Regions from separate parts of the Thermanaeromonas toyohensis ToBE genome, predicted to be linked through region 2. Evidence: riboswitches for the same ligand, from Rfam matches in the RefSeq annotation. Region 2 holds a riboswitch; each other region holds the start of a gene.

Region 1 (2,194 bases), 980 kb from region 2:
AAAGATACGATTTCCGCCAACCTTTACCTTCCCAATATGTAGGATACTTTGATACTTTTATTACGGACCCGCCGGAAACCTTAGAAGCTTTGGAAGTATGCCTTAGCCGGGGATTGGCTAGTCTCAAAGGGGAGGGTTGCGCCGGGTATTTTGGTTTAACCCATGCTGAATCTTCCCTTAAGAAGTGGAATCGGCTCCAGCAGCTTCTAGTAGGAAAGTTTAAAGTAACCATCACGGATATTATTGAAGACTTTAACCAGTATGTGAATTGGGATTATCTCCTTCCCAGCCTTAAGGCGAAGCTCCCCTTTGTTGAGGTAGAGCCCCAGATGAATTGGTACCATTCGGCCATGTATAGAATACAGGTTTTGGAACGGGTGGAAGCGGTTAAAAACGAACCGGCCGCTTGCGAGCTTTATGTAGATGAAGAGGCTCTTATTTATGGAAGCCAGGGTAGTTAAAAATTTTAACCAAAACTTTAGCTAAATTTTGGAGAACCCTGCAGGATTTTGGCATTTTGTGTTGAATAAGTATTAACCATCAAGGTAAAAATTTCTTACTTAGCGCTCCGTTAAGGGCAAGCTCTCCGAAAGGGGATGCGCGCAAAGCCATGGGTCTAAGGCTCCGGTGGCCCGAGTAGCTTCCCTGGGCTTACCGGGGCTAAGATCGCCAGGCTGCCGGGGCTGGAAAGCTTGTAGTTTGCCCGCCCTTGTTCGGAGCGGGCTTTTTTGGTCGTTTTAGGACTATGGTCCCATAGAAAAATAGGGACTTTAGCCTCCTACACTTTTTACCAATTTCTTATTACACTGTTGGATAAAGGTGAAAAACAGGAGAAAGAAGGGAAAGAAGGGTGTTTTTGTCGGCGGTAGGGGAGGCCTTACGAAAAGTCCTCGAAGCTGCTGCTCTACGGCAGCGGGTTATCGCCCATAACTTAGCCAACGCCAATACACCAGGCTTCAAGCGCTATTACGTCACTTTTGAAGAAAGCTTAAGGCGCGCCTTGCGCGGGGAACAGGGATTGACGTTGTACCGGACGCATCCCAGGCACCTACCGGGCTCTGGTCCTGAAGTAGAACCGAGGGTAGAGCAGGATCGCTTCACTGCTATGCGCCGGGACGGTAATAATGTAGACATCGAGCGGGAAATGGTGGAGCTGGTTATGAATTCCTTGAATTATAACCTCGCTGTACAACAGTTAAACGGGCGTTTAGGGATGTGGCGCTATGTTATCAATGAAGGGAGGCGGTAAAATTTGGAGCTTCTCCCTGGCTTGGCTATCAGCGCTTCCGGGCTTACGGCCGAGCGCTTGCGGCTGGATCTTATAGCTAGCAATTTAGCCAATATCTATACCACCCGGACGGCCCGAGGCGGGCCCTACCGCCGAAAGGTAGCTATCTTTGCTGAACGGCTCCGGGAGCTCAAGGGGATTCCAGGGCCTCAAGCCCCAGGCTATGGTGTACGGGTAGTGGGTATTGCTGAGGATAATACGCCTCCGCGCTTAGTGTATGATCCAACTCACCCTGATGCGGATACCCGGGGATATGTTGCCCTCCCTAACATTAACGTGGTAAATGAGATGATAGACCTCATCACTGCTTCCCGGGCCTACGAGGCTAATGTAATTGCTTTTAATGCAGCTAAGTCCATGGCCTTGAAAGCTTTGGAGATAGGCCGTGTTTAAAGGAGAAAGCAGGCTGAAAAAGCGAGAGGTTGAAGGAAGGGAACGCGATGGTGCAAGGATTATCTCTCCTCCCTACTTCTCCTCCTTTGAGCTTGGGAGAAGGCCAAAGAACAAAACCGGTTGGTGCAGGAGAATTAGCAGCTTCCTTCCAAGAGATCCTCAAGGAGAAGCTAGCGGATTTAAATGAGACCCTGCAGAAGGCTGATAAACTTACTCTCCAGTACCTAGCAGGAGATATCCAAGACATACACGAAGTTATGCTGGCCTTGGAGCAAGCAGGTCTCGCCCTGCAACTGGCTGTACAAGTTAGAAATAAAGTTATCGAAGCTTATCAGGAAATTTCGCGGATGCAAGTGTAGGAGCTCTATAAAGCATGAAAGGGCGGGAGTGGCTTAAGAAGGTTACAGGGTATTGGTCTAGCCTGTCCCCGGCTAGGCGTTCGGCTTTGGCTGTGGTGATTTCGGCAGGGTTAGTAGCCATGGGTTTCTTTTTGTACTGGCTTGTAAAGCCCTC
Region 2 (2,194 bases):
AGAGCGGGAAGGATCTAAGATACGGGTGGAGGTGCGGGATACCGGCATAGGGATCCCGAAGGAAAGCTTGCCTCGGGTCTTTGAACGGTTTTACCGGGTGGATAAGGCCCGTTCCCGGGAACTTGGGGGTACAGGCTTGGGGTTATCTATTGTAAAGCATATGGTAGAATCCCATGGTGGGACGGTAGGAGTCCATAGTCAAGTAGGGCAAGGTAGTACCTTTTACTTTATACTCCCTATAGCCGAAGGGGAGGAAGGGGGTGAAGGAGTTACGAGAAGGTAAGGTAGTGGGGACTTTAGGAGGGTCCCGGGAGATAGTTTACCGTCGGGTGGTGGATGAGAAGGGTAGGGTTACTTTACCCACTGAAATGAGGCAGCAACTAGAGATCCGGGCGGGGGAAGAAGTAGAGTTTCTCCTCCGGGAGGACGGACAGTGGTATATCCGCAAGGGATTCCCCCAGCGGGCTTGCACTTTTTGCGGTTGTGAGGTGGATTTAATACAGGTTTGGGGGCAGACCCTCTGTCGCCGCTGCGCTAAAAAATATCTGTATCTTTTAGCCCGGGAGCTAGAACTGGATATTTTTGTGGGAAAGAGTGGGAATCTACCAGATTAAGGAGGATTTTGGCTAACGGCGTCGAACAAATTTACCACCACAAAAAAAATCTCGAAATAAGAGCTGCTTCAGGGTAAACCTGTCGAAAGGCAGGGGCACAAAGCCATGGGTCTAAGGCTTTTCCCTTTAAGGGGTTAGCTCCTCTAAAGGGAGGCTATGATCGCCAGGCTGCCAGCTCTTAAGGGGTATAAGTGACCCTGGCGAGCCTTGCTCTGAAGCAAGGTTATTTTGTTTTATTAAAAAGAATTTAAGAGAGGATGTCCTTAAGTGGACGCCTACGCCGTTAGCGCATTGCTTGAGGATTTGTTTAGACATTCGCGCCTCACTTACTACCATTGCCTGCATGTAGCCGTTACTGCTCGCCAGGTAGCCATGGAGCTTGGATTAGAGTACCAAGAAGTGGAGAAGATTTTTTTAGGCGCTCTATTTCACGATATCGGCAAACTCAAAATTCCCCGGGCTATATTACATAAGAAGGGTCAGCTTACCCCTGCGGAGTGGGAAAAGATGTATAAACACCCGGAGGAAGGGTGCCACCTTCTACCGGATACCTTTCCTTGGCAGCCTATTAAGGAAATAATCCTTTACCACCATGAAAGATGGGATGGTAGGGGTTATTATGGGCTATCCCGCACGAAGATACCCCTAGGAGCTAGGATAATAGCCCTGGCTGATGCCTTTGACGCCATGACCTCACGGCGGCCTTACCAAGAAGCCCGCGGCTTAAGCGCAGCCCTGCGGGAGCTAGAGGAATGTAGTGGTAGCCAATTTGATCCTCAAGTTGTAGAGGCCTTTTTTTCCCTTACTGCAGGGTTCCTTAAGGGCCGGCAGGTCTTAAGACCGGAAAAAATTAATCTGATCTTAAACGTAACAACACGGAAACTTAACAGTAATGAGTTATGATATCAATGAACAGCCCGCTAGCCCTTTACTACAAGCGTCCTCTGACCTCCTTTTTTATATAAACCTTAAGCTTAGCCCAGAGATTTCTCTGGGCGTTTTTTTACCTTGCCAAAACAAAAGCAAAGAAGGCCGCGATCTTGCGGCCTTCCTTTTAAAGAGCCCATAAGGACCTTAACACCGGCTAACACACATCCCTACAGAGCCCATACCAGCCTTTCGGCGGGTATAGACCCTTACGGAACCTATGCTAACCTTAGCTCGACAATTTAAAGTACCTGAGAAGCCGAACAAGGTCTCTCGATCTTGTTCGACCTCTAGCCTTTAAAGGTTGCCTGCGGCACCTTAAATTGTCTTAGCTCGACCAAGGATCATCCTTGCCGACCTGCCCCTAATCCTTCGGACTAGGGGCAAGCCTTGACGGACTTATCCTTGATCTTCCCGCCAGCCGGTACCGAGCCTTTTTGACCCGGTACCGACCTTTGGCCGGAGATGGCCGAGCCCTTGCGGACCCGGCCATCTCCTGGGCTCGGCCCTTATGGACCCTGACGCTATTATTATTACCCGGAGCATAGGATAATATTTATTCTAAAGCAAAATCTCTTTGCTAAATTTTTGTTAAACAGAAGGACAAGGTATTGTCTTTGCGCTATACTTGTAGATAGAAAATCGCATTTAAA
Region 3 (2,194 bases), 1.4 Mb from region 2:
ACGGTCTTCCCCTCCTAAAGAGGATATCATCTCAGATAGAAGAGCTATTTCTGGCCCTCAACCAGCTTAAAGAGAAGTACACAGGAAGCACCATCGGCCCTTTAGTCAAATTGTTGCTTGAACGGAAGTATCCTGGTATTCCAGCATCTATTCAGGTCCTTAGAGAGTACGTCAAGAAGCTCCCCTTTGAGTATCCTCCCCTCACCCGGTTTTTAAATAACATGGAGTATAAGTTAGTACGCCTACCCCTTGCCATAGTCAGCATCGAAGAGATAGAGGAACTGTACAATGAGGCTATGGAATTGCTAGGCCATATTCAAATCCAGGACAAAACAGAAAACGGCAACGTGACTGTGGGCTATGTGCTTAACTCCAAAATTATCGCCTCAGGAAGCGTAACTGTAAGCCGTATAGGTTGTGACAATTCTTATATCGAAGCAGGAAAAAAGGTTATAATCCATGGCGCCTTTAGAGGCGGGGAAATAAAGGCAGGAGAGGATGTGTACGTAAGGGAACTGGGCACCCGGGGCGGAGCCAAAAGTACAGTCACGGTACAGGAAAAAGGCGTAGTCACTATCGAACATGCCTATGAAAATAGTTTTGTAAAAATAGGTGTCCGAATCTATCCCTTCACCAGGGAAGAAAGAAAAATAAGGCTTCGCCTTAACGCGGAAGGTGAAATAGATGTTATACCTTGGAGGTAAAAGAGCTTGGATTCAGGGCGGCCAAAATACCTGCGGTTTTTCGACAAATTTCTCCTTGATCTTCAAACAATGCAAGGGATAATTTTAACTTAAAAAGAGGATTTTTAGACATAATGTCGAATAAAATAACAGCAAAATAAAATAAGAGATAAGGGCTGAGTAAGTTAGAAGGCTACAGGAAAGGTACGTTATCTGCACCGAGAAGGGCAAACCGTTCGAAAGGGCGGGGCGCAAAGTCATGGGCCTAAGGCGGGATCTAAGCTAAGGCTGCCAGGCTGCCGGTGCATCGAGGTAGGAGGGAGCAGAAACGTGCTCCCTTTTATTTTAAGCTTATTTTAAGCCTAATTTTAGATTTAAGTTTATTTAACTTAAAGCAAGATAAGTCATAACTACCAAAAATTAAGAAGGAGGCAACACCTATGGCTATTACCTCTACCAAAACATTAGAACCTTTACCTACGGGCAGCCGAGGGGTATATAGGGATACTTCTAAGACTGAACTAGTAAAGGAGGGAGATAAGAAAGAGATAGAAGCGCGCAGGAGGCAGGCTCGAACCTTTGCCAAGCAGCAACAGATAGCTGAGCGGATAGCTAGTGCAACAGAACAACTTTCTTCTGGAGTTGAACAGGCTTCAAGTGCTGTAGAAGAATTGCGCAGCGCTATGGAACAAATAGCCAGCGGAGCTCAGGAGGCTAGCAGTGCTACCGAGCAGTCTTTGGCTGCCATACAGGTTATTGGCGAGGCGGCGAAAATCTCTGTAAAGCAGGCACGGGAGTCGCTGTCCCGTTGTGAAGCCATAAGGGATTTAGTAAACCGCACATCTCAAGACATCGAAGAACTGATCCAAGGTGTAGACGATAGCGCTGCTAGAAGCGAAGAATCGGCCAGACTGGTGGCAAGGCTGGAAGAAGAAGCGGCCAAGATTGGTGAGATTGTTAGGACTGTCGTAAGGATCGCTGACCAAACTAACCTTTTGGCTCTAAATGCTGCGATTGAGGCCGCACGGGCTGGGGAACACGGCCGTGGTTTTGCCGTAGTAGCCGACGAAGTAAGGACCCTGGCAGAAACTTCCGAGAAAGCAGCCAGTGATATACGGAAGATAGTGGATAGCGTGCAAGAAGATGTACGGATAGTGGCGGAAGCTATTAATAAAGCAGCCGAGGTAGCTAGAGGTGAAACAGAAAAGGGCAAAGTTATAACTGATGAGCTTAAGAAGATAGCTAGCTCCGTAGTCAACGTAGTAGAGAGTGCAACTAGGATCGAACAGCTAATTACTGAAGTAGAAAAGGCAGTGGCTGAATTCCAAAAGGGAAGCGAGCAAATAGCAGCTACTGCTGAAGAGCAAGCCAGCGCAACTGAGCAAGCTTTACAAGGGGTTGAGCAGCAGGCCCATGCGCTGGCCGAGATAAGTGCTAGTACCAATAATTTAGCAGATCTAGCTGATACGCTTAAGCATTCAACTGATATCGTTAAATCAGCCGAGTCTCTT

Evidence for each region. Region 2 has a riboswitch for cyclic di-GMP ahead of B9A14_RS00070 (HD-GYP domain-containing protein). Riboswitches for the same ligand answer to the same signal wherever they lie in the genome.
Region 1: another riboswitch for cyclic di-GMP. It lies ahead of flgB (flagellar basal body rod protein FlgB); the one in region 2 lies ahead of B9A14_RS00070 (HD-GYP domain-containing protein).
Region 3: another riboswitch for cyclic di-GMP. It lies ahead of B9A14_RS10050 (methyl-accepting chemotaxis protein); the one in region 2 lies ahead of B9A14_RS00070 (HD-GYP domain-containing protein).

What each region holds. Positions count from the first base shown of each region.
Region 1 is NZ_LT838272.1:992,088-994,281, forward strand. It holds gene B9A14_RS04810 (bis-aminopropyl spermidine synthase family protein) at 1-461, shown strand, start outside; cyclic di-GMP riboswitch class I at 567-682, shown strand; gene flgB (flagellar basal body rod protein FlgB) at 851-1,249, shown strand; gene flgC (flagellar basal body rod protein FlgC) at 1,253-1,681, shown strand; gene fliE (flagellar hook-basal body complex protein FliE) at 1,711-2,040, shown strand; gene fliF (flagellar basal-body MS-ring/collar protein FliF) at 2,055-2,194, shown strand, end outside.
Region 2 is NZ_LT838272.1:14,338-16,531, forward strand. It holds gene pnpS (two-component system histidine kinase PnpS) at 1-283, shown strand, start outside; gene B9A14_RS00065 (AbrB/MazE/SpoVT family DNA-binding domain-containing protein) at 261-614, shown strand; cyclic di-GMP riboswitch class I at 677-790, shown strand; gene B9A14_RS00070 (HD-GYP domain-containing protein) at 882-1,517, shown strand.
Region 3 is NZ_LT838272.1:1,942,177-1,944,370, reverse strand. It holds gene B9A14_RS10055 (FapA family protein) at 1-704, shown strand, start outside; cyclic di-GMP riboswitch class I at 900-987, shown strand; gene B9A14_RS10050 (methyl-accepting chemotaxis protein) at 1,124-2,194, shown strand, end outside.